DNA from 4 places in the Desulfocurvus sp. DL1XJH-121 genome. Region 1 is predicted to be linked to each of the others. Evidence: predicted binding sites of a transcription regulator. Region 1 holds the regulator's gene; each other region holds the start of a gene.
The links. The regulator sigma-54, encoded in region 1, starts transcription at its own class of promoters, with help from an activator protein. The targets are predictions, from matches to a motif close to CTGGCACGGNNNNTGCTT.
Positions count from the first base shown of each region.

Region 2: the regulator sigma-54 is predicted to act here: its motif matches at 3,019-3,036, upstream of ACYYG1_RS01150 (Spy/CpxP family protein refolding chaperone).
Region 3: the regulator sigma-54 is predicted to act here: its motif matches at 1,694-1,711, upstream of ACYYG1_RS13980 (YeiH family protein).
Region 4: the regulator sigma-54 is predicted to act here: its motif matches at 3,426-3,443, upstream of ACYYG1_RS02010 (UxaA family hydrolase).

Region 1 is NZ_JBTVWW010000007.1:27,015-31,959, forward strand. Features, by position in the region: gene lptC (LPS export ABC transporter periplasmic protein LptC) at 1-361, shown strand, start outside; gene ACYYG1_RS06540 (LptA/OstA family protein) at 358-903, shown strand; gene lptB (LPS export ABC transporter ATP-binding protein) at 903-1,625, shown strand; gene rpoN (RNA polymerase factor sigma-54) at 1,836-3,284, shown strand; gene hpf (ribosome hibernation-promoting factor, HPF/YfiA family) at 3,386-3,922, shown strand; gene ACYYG1_RS06560 (PTS sugar transporter subunit IIA) at 3,926-4,375, shown strand; gene rapZ (RNase adapter RapZ) at 4,380-4,945, shown strand, end outside.
Region 2 is NZ_JBTVWW010000001.1:243,862-248,806, reverse strand. Features, by position in the region: gene ACYYG1_RS01165 (MFS transporter) at 1-521, opposite strand, end outside; gene ACYYG1_RS01160 (glycosyltransferase) at 512-1,759, shown strand; gene ACYYG1_RS01155 (glycosyltransferase) at 1,756-2,886, shown strand; gene ACYYG1_RS01150 (Spy/CpxP family protein refolding chaperone) at 3,088-3,636, shown strand; gene ACYYG1_RS01145 (two-component system sensor histidine kinase NtrB) at 3,755-4,945, shown strand, end outside.
Region 3 is NZ_JBTVWW010000022.1:15,677-20,621, reverse strand. Features, by position in the region: gene ACYYG1_RS13990 (LysR substrate-binding domain-containing protein) at 1-839, opposite strand, end outside; gene ACYYG1_RS13985 (carboxymuconolactone decarboxylase family protein) at 946-1,326, shown strand; gene ACYYG1_RS13980 (YeiH family protein) at 1,798-3,546, shown strand; gene ACYYG1_RS13975 (hypothetical protein) at 3,606-3,866, shown strand; gene ACYYG1_RS13970 (c-type heme family protein) at 4,019-4,945, shown strand, end outside.
Region 4 is NZ_JBTVWW010000002.1:109,598-114,542, forward strand. Features, by position in the region: partial or broken gene larC (nickel pincer cofactor biosynthesis protein LarC) at 1-515, opposite strand, end outside; gene ACYYG1_RS02000 (nickel pincer cofactor-dependent isomerase, group 22) at 549-1,802, opposite strand; gene ACYYG1_RS02005 (UxaA family hydrolase) at 1,820-2,980, opposite strand; gene ACYYG1_RS02010 (UxaA family hydrolase) at 3,017-3,307, opposite strand; gene ACYYG1_RS02015 (UxaA family hydrolase) at 3,934-4,230, shown strand; gene ACYYG1_RS02020 (UxaA family hydrolase) at 4,231-4,945, shown strand, end outside.

The sequences.
Region 1 (4,945 bases):
GCGCGAGCAGGCCCTGGTGCGCCTGACCAACCCCAAGATCACCTACTACCGCCCCGACGGTTCCGAGGTTCTGGTCAGCGCCTCCGAGGGCGAGGTCAGCCAGGAGACCGGGGACGCGGCCCTGTGGCCCGACGTGCTCATCGTCTCCGGGCCCAACACCATCCATTCCAAGCGCCTGGACTACGCCGGGAAGAAGCGCGAGATCGAACTCACGGACCAGGTGCGCCTGGACCGCGGGGACCTGACCCTGCGCGCCCCGCGCCTGACCATGCTGCTTTCCTCCAACGACATCACCGCCGGGGGCGGGGTCACGAGCACCCTCTGGCCCGCCCAGGCCCCGGCAAAGGAGCCCAAGAAGTGAAGCCTTTCGCCTCTCTCGTCCTGTGCGCCGCCGTCCTGCTGACCCTGGCCTGCGTCCCGTCCCTGGCCGCCGACGGCAACAAGGTGCCCACCAAGATCACCTCCGACACCATGATCTACGAGCAGGACGGCCGCAGCGTGACCTTCACCGGCCACGTGCACGTGTCCCGCCCGGACATGGAGATCTGGAGCAACAAGCTGCTGGTGGTCCTCAAGGACACGGGCAAGAAGACCACGGGCTCCGTGGGCGCGGACCCCGGCGAGGTGGAGAAGATCGTGGCCACGGGCAAGGTTCGCCTGCTGCGCGACGGCAAGGAGGGCTTCTGCGGCAAGGCCACCTACAAGGTGGAGCCGGGGGTGCTGGTGATGGAGGATTCCCCGCGCCTGGTGGACGCGGGCAACACCATCGCGGGCCGGGTCATCCGGCTGTATCTCAAGGACAACCGCAGCGAGGTCGAGGGCACCCGCGACGCCCAGGTGGAGGCCGTGTTCTTCACCCCGGCGGACCAGGGCAAGGATTCCGGCAAGGAAGGGAAGAAGTAGTGTCCGTGCTCAGCGCCGAGGCGCTTCTCAAGCGGTACGGCCAGCGCGAGGTGGTGCACGACATCGGCCTCAACGTGGAGCAGGGCGAGGTCGTGGGCCTCTTGGGCCCCAACGGCGCGGGCAAGACCACCACGTTCTACATGCTGGTGGGCCTGGTCAAACCCAACGGCGGGCACGTGCGCCTGGACGACCACGAACTGGCGGGCCTGCCCCTGCACGACCGGGCGCGCCTGGGCCTGTCCTACCTGCCTCAGGAGAGTTCGGTGTTCAGCAAGCTCTCCGTGCGCCAGAACCTGGAGATCATCCTGGAGCACACGCGCCTCACCCCGGCGGAGCAGAAGGCCAAGGCCGACTCCCTGCTCAGGGAGTTGGGCATCACCCGTCTGGCGGACCAGAAGGCCATGCACCTCTCCGGTGGCGAGCGGCGCAGGCTGGAGATCGCCCGGGCCCTGATCCTGGACCCCAAATTCATGCTTCTGGACGAGCCCTTCGCCGGCATCGACCCCATCGCCGTGGACGACATCCAGGGCATCGTGCGGGGATTGAAGGAGAAGGGTATTGGCGTTCTTATCTCCGACCACAACGTGCGCGAGACCCTGCGCATCTGTGACAGGGCCTATCTCGTGTACGAAGGCCGGATTATTCTGGCCGGCACCCCTGCGCAAATTATCGAAGACCCGAAGGCGAGAAAAGTCTATCTCGGCGAAGGCTTCAGTCTCTAAGATCTTGTTTTCACATTTCTAAATTTACATTCAAAAACCTTGCCATCGGTGTTGCAAGGTTCGACGGACTATGGCATGGTCACCCTGCGTCCGGGTCTGGAGCGTTCGGTATTTCACATTCGGCTCACGGCGCGGCAGCCCGGGGGGTTTCCCGGGCGCCTTTGAGTGAACCGCGGGCATACTCCGCATAGGGAAGGCGTACTCCTCGATATGGGACTTGAACTCAGACAGCAACTCAAGCTTTCTCAGCAGCTGGTCATGACCCCCCAGCTGCAGCAGGCCATCAAGCTGCTGCAGCTCTCGCGCCTGGAACTGGTGGACATGGTCCAGCAGGAGCTGCTGGAGAACCCCCTGCTGGAGGAAAAGCCCGAGGAGATGTCCGAGGAGGCCCGCGAGGCCGTCCAGGACCGCGCCGAGACGCCGTCCGAGACCCGCGGGGATTCCGAGCCCGTGAACGTGGAGCAGGAGCTCATCAAGAGCGCCGAGTGGGAAAGCTACCTCGGCGAGTTCTCCTCCACGGCCAAACAGGTCCAGATGCGGGAGTACGAGACGCCGGAGGAGGGCATGTCCTTTGAGGCGCGCCTGTCCTCCAAGCCGTCCCTGGAAAGCCATCTGGACTGGCAGCTCAGGCTCTCCGACTTCACCCCCGAGGAAGCCGCCGTGGGCGAGGTCGTCATCGGCAACCTCGACGGCCTGGGCTACCTGCGCGCCGAAACCGACGAACTGGCCGAATTTTGCGGGGTCTCCCCCCAGGTGGTGGAATCCGTTATCCTGCGCATGCAGCGTTTCGACCCCCTGGGCGTGGCCTCGCGCTCCCCGCGCGAATGCCTGCTGGTGCAGATGGACGCCCTGGGCCTGGACGACCCCATTCTCGTCTCCCTGGTCTCCGACCACCTGGAGGACCTGGAGAAGCGCCGCTACAAGCCCATCGCGCGCAAGTTCAAGCTTTCCATGGACGAGCTCAAGGCGTACCTGGACGTCATCAAGAGCCTGGCCCCCATGCCCGGGTCTTCCTTCGCTGGCAGCGAGCCGCAGTACGTCTCCCCCGACGTGTTCGTGTACGAGTACGACGGCGAGTTCGTCATCGTGCTCAACGAGGACGGCATGCCCCGGCTGCAGATCAGCCCCTACTACGTGGACGCGGTCAAGACCCGCAGCTCCAACGAGAAGGAGTACATGCAGGACCGCATGCGCTCGGCGGTCTGGCTGATGAAGAGCCTCTACCAGCGCCAGCGCACCCTGTACAAGGTCATGGAGAGCATCGTGCGCTTCCAGGGCGAGTTCTTCCGCCACGGTGTCCGCAAGCTCAGGCCTCTGATCCTCAAGGACGTGGCCGACGACATCGAGATGCACGAGTCCACCATCAGCCGCATCACCACCAGCAAGTACGTGTCCACGCCCCACGGCGTGTTCGAGCTGAAGTTCTTCTTCAACAGCGCCCTGGACCTGGACGACGGCAGCCAAGTTGGCAGCGAGTCCGTGAAGGCCATGATCAAGGATTTCATCGACAAGGAGGACCCGCGCAGGCCCCTGTCCGACGAAAAGCTGGCGGACATGCTCAAGGACGACCTGCAGATCAACATCGCCCGGCGCACCGTGGCCAAGTACCGCAGCGCACTGGGTATTCTTTCGTCCTCCAAGCGCAAACAGATTTTTTGATCTGCCCGCCTCCTGGTCCCTTTATTTTGGTTTGGTTTCGTCCTACACTGAAGATGACCGGGAATCCCCGGTGTTCTTCACCTCAAGTTAGGAGGACGCCCATGCAGATCAATTTCAACTTCAAGAATTTCGAACCCTCCGACCATCTGAAGAAGTACGCCAAGAATCGTTTCGAGAAGCTCTTCAAGTACGCAAGGACGGAAAACGCCTCCCTTCTGGTCAATCTGTCCGTGGACAAGTTCCGGCAAAAGGCCGATGTGGTTTTCACGGGAGACGATTTGAACCTGTCCGCCAACGAAGAGTCCGAGGATATGTATTCCACCGTGGACCTGGTGCTGGACAAGCTGGACGCCCAGGTGCGCAAGGCACGGGAAAAGGCCAAGGACATCAGGCGCAAGCGCGGATCCGTGCGCATGGACGTGATCAGCTTCTCCGATTCCGGAGAGGGCGAGCGCGTGCCCGCCATCCAGGCCACCGACTCCTACGAGCCCAAGCCCATGAACGTGGACGAGGCCGCCATGCAGCTGGAGTCCAAGGGCTATGAGTTTCTTGTTTTCCTCAACGCGGAGACCGATCGCGTCAACGTCATCTACAACCGCAAGAGCGGCGATTACGGTCTCATCGACCCTGGGATGTAGCGAATGAAGCTTGGAGATTTGCTGGATAAGGATTTGGTATTGCCCACACTCTCGGCCAGGACCAAGACTGAGGTCCTGGCCGAGCTTGTGGCTGCGGTGGCGCAGCGGGAGCAGGGCCTGGACCAGAAGGCCGCCCTGGCTGTGTTGCAGGAGCGCGAGAAGCTCGGCACCACGGGCATCGGGGACGGTATCGCCATCCCCCACGGGAAGCTCGAGAACATCGAGAACATCCTGGTGGCCGTGGGACGCAGCGAGGAGGGCGTGGAATTCGAGGCCCTGGACCACAAACCCTGCCGCATCTTCTTCCTGGTGCTCGCGCCGGAGCAGGTGGCCGGGATGCATCTGCGGGTTCTGGCCCACATCTCGCGCCTGCTCAAGGACGACCAGTTCCGCAAGGCCTTCCTCGTGGCGGACGACGCCGAGGATCTCTGGCGTCTGGTGAAGGGGGCCTAGGGGCATGGACGAACGGGGAGCGCAGGCGGCGGAAGCATCGACGTTTCCCGTCATCATCCTCACCGGGCTTTCCGGCGCGGGAAAGTCCACGGCCCTCAAGGTCTTCGAGGACCTGGGCTTCCTCACCGTGGACGGCCTGCCGCCCACGGTCATCCCCGAGATGGTCGGCCTGTTCGTCCGCGAGCCGCACATGTCCCACCGGGGCCTGACCCTGGGCCTGGACGTGCGGGTCGAGAATTTCAAGGCCCAGTGGGAGGCCATGCTCTCCCGGCTGCGGGAGATGGGCGTCACGCCCCGCGTGGTGTTCGTGGAATGCAGCGCCCCCGTGCTGCTGCGGCGCTATGCGGCCACCAGGCGGCCCCATCCCCTGGAGGGCGCCTACGGCCTGGAGCGCGCCGTGGAGGAGGAGCGCAAGCTGCTCTGGAGAGTGCGCGAGCGCGCCGAGCTGGTGGTGGACACCTCCGGCTATTCCATCCACGACCTGCGCCGCTTCCTGCAGGAGAAGTGGAATTTCCTCAAGGAGAAGCGCTGGGGCCTGCGGGTCTACGTCCTGTCCTTCGGGTTCAAGCA
Region 2 (4,945 bases), on a different contig from region 1:
CGCCAGGGGACCACGCCCTCCAGAAGCGCGGCCAGGGCCGGTGCGGCCACGAAGGCCGAGTTGGGTGCCAGTTCGTGGATGGCCAGCCCCCGGCCCCAGTGCCGGGGCGTGAGCAGGGCGGTGATGGAGGCGATGGCCGAGGGGAAGTACAGGCCCGCGGCCAGGCCCGTGGCCACCAGCATCGTATGGATCAGGGACAGGGACGAGGACAGGGACACGCCCACCAGCCCCAGGCCGATGCCCACGGTGGAGACGAGGATGGTCCGCCGGTGGCCCAGAGCCCGGGCGAACAGGCCCGAGAGGAGCATGGACACGCTGGTGCCCGTGCAGACGTAGAAGAACAGGGCCCCGGACTGCGCGTGGCTGAGGTCGAACTCGGCCTCGATGTGCGGCAGGAACGGAGCCAGGGAAACCCTGGTCAGGAAGTTCACGAAGAACAGCCCGGCGAAGATCAGCAGGCAGGGCAGGGCCCGGCGCAGGGCGAGGGGGGCGTCGTCGGCGAGCCCGTGGGATGCGCTCATGTCGTGTCCGCTCCGGGCGGGTCGGGTTTCGTGGGGCAGCGCTGCTCATACCCCGGGTCGCGCCCGAGGGCAATCCCCGGCCCGGGCTTTACTGCGGCCGGGAATTGGGGCACACATGCGCAGTGGGAACTATTCGTAGTCTATTCGTTTTGCCCGCGTTGAATTCCGGGGGGGCCGAACGCGTGATGCTGACCCTGCTCACGCATCTTGACCGCGAGCGCTTCGCGCCGACCCTGGCCGTGGGCGCGGCCACGGGGCCGCTGGTTTCCCTGGTGCCCCCGGACGTGCCCGTGCGCGAGCTGGGGGGGGCGCGCGCGCGGCGCATGCTGCCCGGGCTGGTGCGCCTGGCGAGGCGCGAGCGGCCCCACGTGGTCCTCAGCACCCTGGGCTACGTGAACGTGCTCCTGGCCCTGGTGCGCGGCCTCTTGCCCGGGATGACCGCCCTGGTGGGCCGCGAGACCAACATCCCCTCCCGGCACCTGGCCGGATGCCCCTGGCCCAGGCTGATGCCTTTCCTCTACCGCCGTTTGTATCCGCGTTTCGACCGCGTGGTCTGCCAGTCCCGGGACATGCTGCGGGACATGGTGGACAATTTCGGGCTGCCCGAGTCCCGGGCCCGGGTGCTGAACAACCCCGTGGACGTGGACGCCGTGCTGGCCCGCGCGGACCAGGGCGCCCACGGCCTGCCGCCCGGGCGCGTGAACCTGCTGGCCGCGGGCAAGCTCATGCCCCAGAAGGGCTTCGACCTGCTGCTCGCGGCCCTGGCCCGCACCCGGAACCCGGCCCTGCACCTGACCATCCTGGGCCAGGGCCCGGAGCGGGAGAACCTGTTGGCCCTGTGCGCTCAGCTGGGGCTTATGGACCGCGTGACCCTGGCCGGCTTCCAGGAGAACCCCTATCCCTGGATGCGGGCCGCGGACCTCTTCGTGCTCAGCTCCCGGTTCGAAGGCTTTCCCAACGTGGTCCTGGAGGCCCAGGCCTGCGGAACCCCGGTCCTGGCCTTCGACTGCCCCGGGGGGCTTTCGGAGATCATGCGCCCCGGTGTGAACGGCTGGCTGGTACCCGAGGGCGACGTGGCCGCTTTGGCCCGGGGCCTGGAGAAGTACGCCCGGGTCCGCCCGGGGCCCGAGGCCGTGCGCGCCACGGTGACGGAGCGCTACGGGGTCCGGGCCATCGCCGGGCGGTACGCCGACCTGCTGGAGGAAGCCGTGGCCTCGCGCGCGGGAGGGCGGCCGTGATCCGGGTTCTGCACGTCATCACCGGCCTGAACACGGGCGGCGCCGAGGCCATGCTGGCCAAGCTCGTGGGCGCCATGGACCGCGCGGAATTCGAGTCCCACGTGGTCTGCCTGCTGGAGCCCGGGCCGCTGGAGGTTGCGGTGCGCGCGGCGGGGGTGCCCGTGACGAGCCTGGGGCTTTCGCGCGGCACGGCCAATCCCATGGCCCTGTTCCGGCTGGCCGGAATCCTGCGCCGCGAACGGCCGGACGTGGTCCAGACCTGGCTCTATCACGCGGACCTGCTGGGCTTGGCCGCCTCGGCTCTGGCCCGCCAGGGCACGGTGGTCTGGAACCTGCGCTGCTCGAACATGGACTTTTCCCATTCCGGCCGCCTCACGCGGCTGGTGGTGCGCCTCAACGCCCGGCTCTCGCGCCTGCCCGCGGCCGTGGTGGCCAACTCGTCCAACGCCGTGGCCGTGCATCACGACATGGGCTACTGGCCCCGGCGTTTCGAGGTCATTCCCAACGGTTTCGACCTTGGGTGCTTCGTGCCCGATCCCCGGGCCGGGGCCTGGCTGCGGGCCGAGCTGAACATCCCGGCGGACGCGCCCTTGGTGGGCATGGCCGCGCGCTTCGACCCCCAGAAGGACCACGCCACCCTGCTGCACGCTACGGCCGAACTGCTGGCGGACATGCCCTCGGTGCACCTGGCGCTCTGCGGCAGCGGGGTGGACGACGAGAACGCCCCCCTGCGTTCCCTGGTGGATAGCCTGGGCCTGCGCAGCAACGTGCATCTCCTGGGGCCGCGCCAGGATATGCCCCGCGTGGCCGCCGCCCTGGACGTGAGCGTCCTGTCCTCGGCCTACGGCGAGGGCTTCCCCAACGTGGTGGGCGAGGCCATGGCCTGCGGCGTGCCCTGCGTGGTCACGGATACCGGCGATTCGGCCGCTGTGGTGGGCGATACGGGCGTAGTGGTGCCTCCGCGCGACCCCAGGGCCCTGGCCGGGGGGCTGCTGCGGCTCCTGGGCATGGCCCCGGACGAGCGCGCCGCCCTGGGCGCGGCTGCCCGCAGGCGCATCCAGGAGCGCTACTCCCTGGCGGCCGTGGCCGCGCGCTACCAGGATCTGTACCGCAGCCTCACCGCATGACGCGCGTCCGGGAAAATTGGTGAATACACTTGCACAAATGTGCAATCCATGTTGTGCTGTGCATTGCACAAGTGGGTGCGGGCTGTAGGAGTTGTGTTTAGGCAACTTCTTTGAAAAGCTTAATTTCTTTCTTTGGCACGGGCTGTGCTACATGGTGGTCAAACACACAGGAACCCTTTCCTGAACATAAGGAGAAACACCATGAATCGCAGAACCCTGATCATGACCCTGGCGGCCTTGATGGTCATTTCCCTCTCCGCGGTGGCCTATGCCGGCCGTGGCGGCGGTCCCGGATGGGGCGGAGGCCCCGGCTACGGCTGCCCCGGCTGGGGCGCCCAGGGCGACTACGGCGTCCAGGCCCTGAGCCCCGAGCAGAAGGAGAAGCTCGACGTCCTGAGGACCGAGCATCTGAACAAGGTGGCCCCCCTGCGCAAGGATATCTACGCCAAGGGCTATGAGCTCGAGTCCCTGATGGTGGACCCCGCCGCCAACGCCGCGAAGATCAAGTCCGTGTCCAAGGAGCTCGGCCAGCTCAAGGGCAAGCTGTTTGAGGAGCGCACGGCCTTCCGCGCCGGGCTCGTCACCCTGGGCGTCGAGGACTACGGTCGCGGCCACATGGGCCCCGGCTTCGGCCGCCACCATCGCGGACGCGGCTTCGGCCCCCAGAACTGCCCCGGCTTCGGCCCCGGCCAGGGCTACGGCATGGGAATGGGCATGGGCCCGAATGTTGACGACGAACCCGCCGGCTAGATGACGAACGAACGGAAAACGACATCCATCCTTTCCGACGCTACGGCCCGGAGCACCGCCTAGGAGGCGGGGCTCCGGGCCCATCGAATTTTGATCCGGGCGCGGGGAGAAACACGACATGGACATAGGCCTCAAAGTCAGGGACAGGAGCTTTTTGTTCGGCGCCACGCTGGCGCTGGTGCTCCTGGGCCTTGGCCTTTCCTTCCTCACTTTCCAGAGCCTCAGGCGGCAGCGCGAGACCGTGGAGGAACACATGTTCCTGGCCTCGCAGTCCATCCTGCGAGGCATCGAGGGCGCCCTGGCCCGCGAGCTGCGGGACCACCTGCCCCGGCTGCTCAGGCGGCGCATGCACGGCGGCGCCCCGGGCGGGCACATGCGGCCCGAGGCGCCCGACGGCATCCCCGGCGAGATCCTGCGCAACCTGCCCGGCGGGCTCCTGGACGGCCGCGACGCCAAGACCCGCATCGAGGAGATGTTTACCGAGTTGGCCGCCGAGGGCGACGTGGAGTTCATCGCCCTCTACGCCCGCCAGGACGCCCTGCTTAGCGGCGTGACCCAGGACAAGGACAAGGAGCTGCCCAAGCTGCCCGCCTCGGCCTGGCGGCAGCTGTCCACGGCCGGGTTCTGGGCGGCCATGTACACCGGCGGGCGGCGGGAGATGTTCGTCTCCAGCATCCGCCTGCGCCCCAGCTTGGCCCGGCTCTGCACCCTGGATTCCTCCCTGGACTGCCCGCCCGGGGCCCCGGCCTTCCCCGTGCTGGTTGTGGGGATGGACCCGGGCAAGCATCTGGATAATTTCAAGAAGTTCAAGCGCGCGGCCCTGTTGCAGACGGGCTACGTGCTGCTGGTGGCCCTGTTCCTCTGGGGTCTGGCCGTGGCCTACCTGCGCCGCCGCGACCAGGGTCGCGCCCTGCACCGCCTGGAGACCTTCCATTCCAGGCTCCTGGACACCATGCCCGACGGGCTGGTGACCCTGGATTCCGGGGGCGTGATCCTGGCGGCCAACCCGGCGGCAACGCGCCTGCTGGGCGGGGGCGAGGAGCTGGTGGGCACGCGCTGGGACGAGCTGCCCCTGGTGGGCGGAGCGGGCTGGAGCGGCGCGCACACCGGCGTTTCGGACACGGGCTGGGTGCAGTACGAGGCCGGGGGCCGCAGCCTGGAGCTGTTGTCCGCGCCCATCCCCGACGAGGCCACGGAGGAGGGCGGGGGCGAACGCCTGCTCCTGGTGCGCGACCGCACGGAGTTGAAGGCCCTGGAGGAGGACCTCAGCGAGGCCAAGCGCCTGGCCGCCATCGGCCGCCTGGCCGCG
Region 3 (4,945 bases), on a different contig from region 1:
GGCGAATCGTCGCCGCGCCGCCAGGCCAGCCGGTACTGGACCAGGGGCAGGCCATCTTCCAGGGGGCGGTAGGCCACCCCCGGTCTCGGGGCCAGGGACATGGACTCGGGCAGCAGGGCCAGGCCCAGGCCCGCGGCCACCAGGGCCACGGAGGCGTGTTTCAAGAGGCCCGCGTGCAGCAGTTCGGGCACGGCTCCGGCCCGGTGCAGGGCGGTCAGCATGGAATCATAGAGCCGGGCGTGGTATTCCCGGGGGTAGAAGATCAGGGTCTGGCCGTTGAGGTCCGCCAGCCGGAGTTTCGCCTTGCCCGCCAGGGCGTGCCCTTGGGGCAGGGCCGCCACATAGGGCTCCGTATGCCAGTGCATGCTCTCCAGGCCCTCGAATTCCTGGCCGTGGGGCCGCATGACCCCCAGATCCAGCTCGCCGGTCCGGATCAGGCGCGCCTGCTCCTGCGTCCCCCGCTGCTCCAGGGTGACGCGCACCAGGGGATGGTTCCGCCGGAATAGGGCCACGGCGCAGGGCAGGGCTCCCTCCAGGGCCGGGCCCACGACCCCCAGGCGCAGCATCCCCTGTTCCCCGCGCCCCATGCGCCCTACGGCGCGGGCCGCCTCCCGGGCGCGCTCCAGGATGGTCCGCGCCTCCCCAAGCAGGTATTCCCCTTCGCCGGTCAGGGCCACGCTGCGGCTGGTGCGCACGAACAGGGCGGTCCCCAGCTCATCCTCCAATTTCCGGATGCCCTGGGACAGGGGCGGCTGGGACATGTTCAGCCGCTGGGCGGCCCGCCCGAAGTGCAGCTCCTCGGCCACGGCCACGAAGCAGCGCAATTGCCTGAGCTCCATGATCGATATTCTCCGTGTATCAATTCCTATTCAAAAATATATTGGATATATCCATAGCCCCTCCCTATCGTCTGCGCATCGGCAACGCAAGCCCAAGGAGGGCGACATGGACGAACGATATGAACGGGGCCTGGCGCTCCTGAACGAGGTGGACGGGGAGGGCGGCCGCAAGGTGGTGGACGCCCTGGCGGATCTGGCCCCGGACATGGGGCGCTACATCATCGAGTTCGGGTTCGGAGAGATCATGGCCCGCCCCGGCCTGGACCTGCGCACGCGCGAGCTGTGCACCGTGGCGGCGCTCACCGCCCTGGGGCATGCGGCTCCGCAGCTGGACGTGCACATCAACGGGGCCCTGAACGTGGGCTGCACCCGGGAAGAGGTCGTGGAAGCCATCATCCAGATGGGGCTGTACGCGGGATTCCCCGCCGCCCTGAACGGCCTGTTCCTGGCCGGGGAGATATTCAAGCGGCGCGGCCCCGGGCGCTGAGGCGTCGGATTCGTCAAAGGGCGAGGATCATCCCCGCTGCATCGGCCCCGCCACGGCGGGGCTTTTTTGCGCCTTGGGCCGCGCGCGGCGGGTATTGAGAGGCTTGCGCCTTGTTTCCCATGACCGTGTTCGGGGCGTTGCGGCGCGCGCGGCGGCCGGATCGGGCAACGGGTTGCGAAACAGGGGGGAAGCCCCTTGTGGCGGCGTTTCCCGCGATTTCCGGACCCGGCATCCATTCACGGGGCTGCGTTTCTCGACATGGCGAGCGCAAACTTTTGTTTGCTTAAAAAATAACCAAGGTTTGCGATATGCTTTTTGTCTGTGTAAATAAAAATAATAAAATCAGTGTGTTGATTCATGTGAAAAGCTGGAACAACCTTTGCTTTGTACTGGGGTGTCCGGCATTGGGGTGTGCGGCGGGGAGGGCCCGCCGCAGGGCCGGAAATCATCATCAATACCAAGGAGAGCGCTATGGCGGAGAACACTGAGCAGAACAGCAACGTGGTGGTGGACAAGGCATCGAGCGCCTGGTCCGATCTGTGGAAGAAGGAGGACTACTGGGCCATCTGGCTGGGCCTGGCCCTGCTGGTGGTTGGTTTCCTGATCTTTCTCCCGCGTCAGCCCGAGAACATGAAGGAGACCTTCGCCAAGGCCAACGCCATCATGGAAGCCGAGGCCGCGCGCGCGCCTTTCAAGACCGTGGCCTACTACAAGGCCCAGGACACCAAGTCCAAGCTCAAGGCCAAGGACTCGTCCATCGGCAAGGCCATCGCGTCCTTCACCCACAAGCCCCACGGCTGGAAGACCAATCCCCTGGACGCCTTCATGATGAACCAGGCCCAGGCGGACGCGCTCAACGCCAAGAACATGCCCAAGTACGAGGCCGCCAAGGCCACGGAAAAGGAGGCTCTGGCAGCCGCCCTGGTAGCCGAGGAAGCCGCCGCTGCCGCGAGCTTCAAGAACGCCCAGCTGAACCAGGCTGCCGACGACCAGATCGGCCAATGGCGCAAGGCCAAGACCAAGACGGGCAAGGCCAAGAAGAAGGCGCATAACAAGCCCTACAACCTGTTCCCGTCCCTGTTCGGGCTGATGATCGCCGTGGGCCTGTTCTTTTCCTTCGCCATCAAGTTCATGGGCAAGGACCCCGTGGCTTTCTTCAAGGGCTACATCGTGGTCTTCCTCGTGGGCGTGCTGTCCTACCTCATGGCCGGACAGGCGACCATGAAGCACTACGGCATCGGCGACGCCGCCTGGGCCATCTTCTTCGGCATGCTCATCTCCAACACCGTGGGCACCCCCAAGTGGGTCAAGCCCGGCCTGGAGGTCGAGTACTACATCAAGACCGGCCTGGTGCTGCTGGGCGCCGAGGTGCTCTTCAACAAGATCATCTCCATCGGCGTGCCCGGCATCTTCGTGGCCTGGGTGGTCACGCCCATCGTACTCATCTCCACCTTCATCTTCGGCCAGAAGGTCCTGAAGATTCCGTCCAAGACCCTGAACATGGTCATCTCCGCGGACATGAGCGTGTGCGGCACCTCCGCGGCCATCGCCACGGCCGCGGCCTGCCGCGCCAAGAAGGAGGAGCTGACCCTGTCCATCGGCCTGTCCCTGGTCTTCACCTCCATCATGATGATCGCCATGCCGGCCTTCATCAAGGCCGTGGGCATGCCCTACATCCTGGGCGGCGCCTGGATGGGCGGCACCATCGACGCCACGGGCGCCGTGGCCGCTGCGGGCGCGTTCCTGTCCGAGAAGGCCCTGTACGTGGCCGCCACCATCAAGATGATCCAGAACGTGCTCATCGGCGTCACCGCCTTCGGCGTGGCCGTGTACTGGTGCGCCAAGGTCGAGTGCCAGGAAGGCCAGTCCGTGGGCTGGATCGAGATCTGGCACCGCTTCCCCAAGTTCGTGCTGGGCTTCCTGGCCGCCTCCATCCTGATGTCCGTGCTGTCCTCCGGCATGGGCTCCGACGCCGGCTACACCATGATCGACCAGGGCGTCATCCGCGGTTGGACCAAGATCTTCCGCGGCTGGTTCTTCTGCCTGAGCTTCGCCGCCATCGGCCTGGCCACGAACTTCCGTGAGCTGAGCTCCTACTTCAAGGGCGGCAAGCCCCTGATCCTGTACGTCTGCGGTCAGAGCCTGAACCTGATCCTGACCCTGACCATGGCCTACGTCATGTTCTACCTGGTGTTCCCCGAGATCACCGCCCAGATCTAGCCTCCGCAAGATACCGGCCCGGGGCCTCGCCCCGGGCCGGACACCGGAGAAGGAGAGACATGATGCAGGATAAAAGCGCGGCAAAGCGGTGGGGAGCCCTGATCCTGGGCCTGGCCCTGACCTGGGCCGCGGTCTTTGTGGTCTGCCCCGCGGCCGTCCGCATGTCCCCGGCCATGACCCACATGGCCAACGCCCTGGACGACTGGGGCATCGAGAGCGGCGCGTGGTACTACACCGACGTGGAGGCCTGCGCCCTGGGCAACGTGTACACCCGCAACACCATCGAGCATCTTCCCGGAAGGCTGGCCGCCGCCAAATAGCGCGGACGAAACCTTCACGGGCGGACGCCGTCCCGGAGCACATTCTCCGGGGCGGCCGTCCCCCCCCGACGCCGCTTGACATGAGCCTCCACCCCGATACTGTGAAGCCGGTCCGGCACCAGGCCACACACAGTCCTTCCCGGCGGCGAACGATGCAGATTACCCGTCCCTACACTCTTCAGACGAAATTCCTGCTGGGGCTCACCGCGGCCAGCCTGGTCATCGGCGTGCTCATCGCCACGGGCTTCTATTTCCAGATGCGCCAGCTCCTCAACGAGGAGGTCCACGGCCGGGCCGCCCTGATCCTGGCCCAGGCCGACGCGGTCAAGGGCTACGTGCAGAAGACCCTGCGCCCCACCATGTACGAGGTGGTGCCCGACACCTTCGTGATCCAGGCCATGAGTTCGTCCTTCGTCACCCGCAGCGTCATGGAAAAGGCGGCCAAGGACGGCGGCGGCCACGTGTTCAGGCGGGTGGCCCTGTCCTCGCGCAATCCGCGCTTCGAGGCCAACGAGTTCGAGCGCGGGCTCATCCAGCGTTTCCGCAGGAAGCCGTCCCTGACCCTCTGGCAGGGCTACGAGAAGATCGGCGGGGTCATGCACTACGTGCTGGCCCGGCCCGTGACCTACAGCGCGGGCTGCATGCGCTGCCACGGCGACCCCAAGGACGCGCCCGCCGAGCTGGCCGCGGCCTACGGCAACCGGGGATTCGGGCACCAGCTGGGCAGCATCGGGGCCCTGGACTTCGTGAGCGTGCCCGTGTCCGCCTCCGTGGCCCACCTGCGCGGGGCCACCGTGACCTTCATGATCATGTTCGGCATGGCCGTGCTGCTGCTGTTCGGCACGGCGAACCTGATTTTCAAGCAGGTGGTGGTCAACAACCTGCGCACCCTGGTCAGCGTGTTCCAGCGCAATTTCACCGACGACAAGGGTACGGCGCTGCTCCGCGAGGTGGAGCGGGGCGACGAGCTGAACGACATGATCAGCGGCATGGAGAAGCTCGGGGACCATCTCTACGACACCCGGCTGCAGCTGCAGGACTACGCCGCCAACCTGGAGAACAAGGTCCGCGAGCGCACC
Region 4 (4,945 bases), on a different contig from region 1:
GTGGCCCCCACCTCGTGGAAGTGCACCTCGTCCACGGGCTTGCCGTGCACATGCCCCTCGGCCTCGGCCACGAGGCGGAAGATGGAGAGGCTCGTGTCCTTGACCGCGCGGGACAGCCCGCTGCCCTCGATGATGGCGCGGATGTCCGCGAAGTTGCGGTGCCCGTGGTGATGGGCGTGGTGGTGATGCCCGTGGCCGTCGCCGTGGTCGTGATGATGGTGGTCGTGCAGGCGCACGTCCACCCGCGTGCCGTGGATGCCGCAGCGGGCGTCGCTGGAGATTTCCAGCTCGAATTCGCCGTCGATGCCGAGCTTGGACAGTTCGGCGCGCACATGCCCGGGGTCCGCGCCCAGGTCGATCATGGCCGCCAGGTTCATGACGCCGCTGATGCCGGCGAAGGGGTCGTAGAAGAGAACTTTCATGGCCTGTCGCCTCCGGCTTTCACGATCCCGGGCTGGAAATTTTGGGCCGGGGCGATGCGGCGCCCCGGCCCAAGGCCCGTGGGCCTTTTCCATGGAGGATGGAGGTAGTTGCAGTTGCTTGATGGCTTAGGGGACGTCGAAGTCGCCCGCCTCGTTGAAGCGGATGTCCTGGGGGCCCCCCAGGATTTCGATGTTCGGCATGCTGCGGGACTGCTCGGCCAGGGCCGTGGAGACCCACATCTCCTCCAGGGTGGACGTGTTGTGGATCCAGGCCAGGCGAAAGCCCTCGGGAGTTATGGGGCCGGCCGTGGCCATGGCGTATTCCAGGGCCTGGCGATCGTTTGTGCAGACAATCGGCATGCGTCCCTTTTCCGGGGTCACGGCGGTGACGCAGTTGATGTTGGTGTTGAAGGTGTTGATCTGGTCGGCCACCTTGCGGGTGATGAAGTCGGCCAGGCCCATGCCCAGCACGTTGCCGTCGTTGGGCTTGGCCAAGTCGCGTAACACGATGCGGGTGATGCGGGGGGAGGTCAGGGGCTTTTCGTAGATGTTCATGATCCGACCCACGACCTTGGTATCCATGCCCGTGCCGCTGATGTGCTTGCCGCTCTCGTCCACGAGGAGCACGTCCAGGGGATCGAAGGGCAGCTTGGGGCATTTTTCGTGGGCGGACTCCAACAGTTCATGCTCGGTTTCGAACCAGTTCTCCGGTTCCACCAGGGCCACTTGCGCGGTTTGGCCCACGCCGTTCTCGATGATGCCCAGGCCCGCCAGCACGGGCGCGTTGTCCAGGATGACCCGCGCCGAGGTCATGAGAATCCGCTCGTAGCCGTAACGCACGGCGTAGAGGTGGGCGGTCTCGGCGCCGTTTTTGTTGCCCAGTCCGATGACCATCATCTTGGACACGCCGCTCTCGATGTGCCCGCTGAACTCGGTATGGGGCTTGATGCGGTTGATGGGCACGATGTGGTCGCATTCCAGGGCCGTGCGGTCCAGGTGCACGGGCACGCCGTCCTCGGTGGCGCCGACGACCACGGTGTCCATGCACGACTCGATGGGCGCGCCCACGGTCTCCTCGGTGATGTCCACCTCGGCCAGGACGGCGACCTGACCCTGGGCCGCGGCGCCCCCGTGGGACCCCATGGACGGAATGATCACCGGGCGGGCCCCGGCGTCCTTGAAGGCCTGGGCCACGGCGCGCAGGATGGGGACTATGTTCGCGATGCCCCGGCTCCCGGCCGTGAGGGCGACCTTGGCCCCGGGCCGCACGGGCTTGCGCGCCAGCAGGTCCCTGATCTGTTCGGCCGCCGCCCCTGCCGGGTCCTCCAGCGTGGTTCTGTCCAGGGCCTGTCTGATGCGCACGATCTTGGGGATATCCATGTCGTTTTCCTCCGGGTTCAGATGACCGGGCCTCGGACGTAGATGTTCATGGCCTTGGTGTAGCCCGACAATTCGGCCTTGGTGGACTTGCCGCCCGCGACCTTCAGGACCTCGTCGTAGATGCGGCCCCCGGCCTGGGGCAGGGTTTCAGTGCCCTCGATGACGTCGGCCACGGACAGGTCGATATGGTCGCGCATGCGCACGGCCGTGTGCTCGTTTCCGGTGATCTTGACCACCGGGACGAAGGGGAATCCCTGGGGCGCGCCCAGCCCGGTGGTGAAGGCGATGACGTTGCAGCCCGCCGCCGCGAGGCCGGTGAGGATCTCTGGCTCGCGGCCCGGGGAGTCCATGATCACCAGGCCCTTGGTCGTGGGGCGCTGGCCGTATTCGTAGACGTCCTGGACCAGGGCGGAGCCCGCCTTGGCGATGGCGCCCAGGGATTTTTCCTCGATGGTGGTCAGGCCGCCCTTGATGTTGCCGCCGGTGGGCTGGCCGCCCCTGATGTCGCAGCCCGCCGACTTGGCTTCGGCCTCCATGCGCGCCACGAAATCGATGATCTTCTGCCCCATGGCCTCGTCCTTGGCGTGCTTGGCCATGATGTGCTCGGCGCCGATGAATTCGGTGACCTCGCCCATGATCACGCTGGCCTCGCGCTCGACCATCATATCGGTGGTCACGCCCAGGGCGGGATTGGGGCCCAGGCCGGAGGTGGTGTCGGAGCTGCCGCACTTGAGCCCGAGCACCAGGTCGGCCGCCGTGCAGGGCGTGCGCTCGGCCGTGCTGGCCTCCATGACCATGTCCTGGACCAGCAGGGAGCCCTCGGCGATGGTGCGGAAGGAGCCGCCCAGGGACTGCAGGGCGACGACCTCCACGCGCTTGCCCGAGGCGCGGATCTCCTCGGCGGCGCGCGTCACGTCGGTGCTCTCGCAGCCCAGGCTGACCAGGAGGACCGAGGCCAGGTTCGGGTTGCGGCCCAGGCCGATCAGGGTTTCGGTGACGCGCTCCACGTCCATGGGGGTCTGGCAACACCCCTGCAGATGCGTGAAGGCCACGGCGCCGTCCACCTTGTCCGCGATGGCCATGGCGGTTTCATTGGCGCAGACCACCGTGGACAGCACGCCCACGTAGTTGCGGGTGCCCACGCTGCCATCCGTTCTTCTGTATCCCATGAAATCCATATCGTTCTCCTTGTGTCCGAGGGTTGCCGGCGGTTCCTAGTTCCGGTCGCCCCTGCCCCTCAGGCTTTCGATGTTCTGCACGTGCGCGTGGGCGCCGGCGGGGATGTCGTCGGTGGCGCGCCCGATGACCTCGCCGTACTTGAGGATGTCTTCGCCCTTGCGGATGTCCCTGGTGGCGAACTTGTGCCCATAGCTCACGCTCTGGGCCATGAGGATCTCCAGGTGCCGGTCGTGGACGCCGACGATGGCGAGATTGCCCGCCTCCAGGGCCCGCAGGGCCGTAGCCACATTATCTTCGGGGCGAAGCATGATGGCGTCGCGTTTCATAGTGTCTCCTTCAGTGTGTTGTTGGCCGCCGGGCACGTCGACAGCGCTGTTTCCCGGTTTCCCGACGGGTTGAGGCGCGCTTCCCGACCCCGGGCCTGCCGCCTGTGGCGCCACACAAAAGCAATTTGCTTGCCAGCGTATGGATTGCTGTTCTAATATCCTAAATTAATTCGTAATTTATGTATCGATCGACCTCTTTTGACCTTTCTGGGCCCTGCCGGGGCCACAGAAGCCTTTCATTGTGAACGCATTACGGTTCGTGACGTTCTCATATTGAAAGACGCGAGGCGGGGCGGGGCCCGGGCCGCGAAAGACGGGTGAAATCCTACAGGGTTGTCGGCTGGGCGGGGAAAAATCGCAAAGACTGTCGTTCACGGTGAACGGTTCCAGGCGAAAGATGTTTCAATTTGAACGACAGCGCGGGTCCCGGAAATAATCAGGACAGGTGTTGAAGCGCTGAAATAGCGTGTAATATTGACGTGTTATCGTATTTTACGCATTTTGGCCGCGTTATTGCACAAGGGGCAGAAGATGAACATCAGACTCCTTCTAGTTAGGACTTTACGCATCCAATGTGGATTTCGGTGAATCGTCTGATGTAGGGCGCTTAACGCGGAGAGTAATGTATGAAGGCAATAGTGGTAATAGGTGAAGCAGACAATGTCGGCAATGCCATAGAAGACATCTGCACAGGAGAGAGCGTTGTTTACACGCTCAATGGCAAGACGCAGGAACTGAAGGCCATGGGCGACGTCCCGTTTGGATTCAAGATGGCCATCAAGGACATCGCCGTGGACGCGCCCGTCGTCAAGTATGGCGAGGTTATCGGAGTCGCCTCGAAACCGATCTCCGCCGGCGAATGCGTTCACATCCACAACGTTGCAGGCAATCGGGGCCGTGGCGATCTCAAAGGGGCCAAATAGATGGAATTCCAAGGTTATGTGCGCCCAGACGGGAAAGTGGGCATCCGCAACTACACTCTTATCCTTCCCAACGGCAGGGGCATCGGGGTGCTGGCCGACCAGGTGGCCAAACTCGTCCGCAACTCGAAGATATTCATTCCGCCCAACGAAAACGGCCGCGACTCCGAAGACCGCGCGACCATCGCCCGGACCATCGTGGGCCTGGCCAAGAACCCCAACGTGGGCGCCGTGCTGATCATGGGCATCAAGAGCAACGGCGGCTACCCCGAGTTCACGCGCGAAGCCATGGTGGACGAGATATACGCCACGGGCAAGCCGGTGGACTCGGTCTTCCTGGAAGACTGCCCGGGCGGGGCCTACGAGGCCCTGGGCAAGGCCCTGCTCAAGGCCCGCCACCTGGCCCGCAAGGCCAGCGAATGCCGGCGGGAGACCGTGGACCTCGGCCGCCTGTGCATGGGCGTGAAGTGCGGCTACTCCGACGCGACCTCGGGCATGGCCGGCAACCCCACCGTAGGCTACCTGTTCGATCGGCTGGTGGAGGCCGGGGGCACGGCCATGTTCGCCGAAACCACGGAAGTCATCGGCGCGGACCACATCGTGGCCAGGCGCTTCAACGACGACAAGCAGCGCGAGACGTTCCTGGCCGCCGTGAAGCGGGTGGAGGACGAGGCCAAGGCCACGGGCGAGGACATCCGCACCATCAACCCCATCCCTG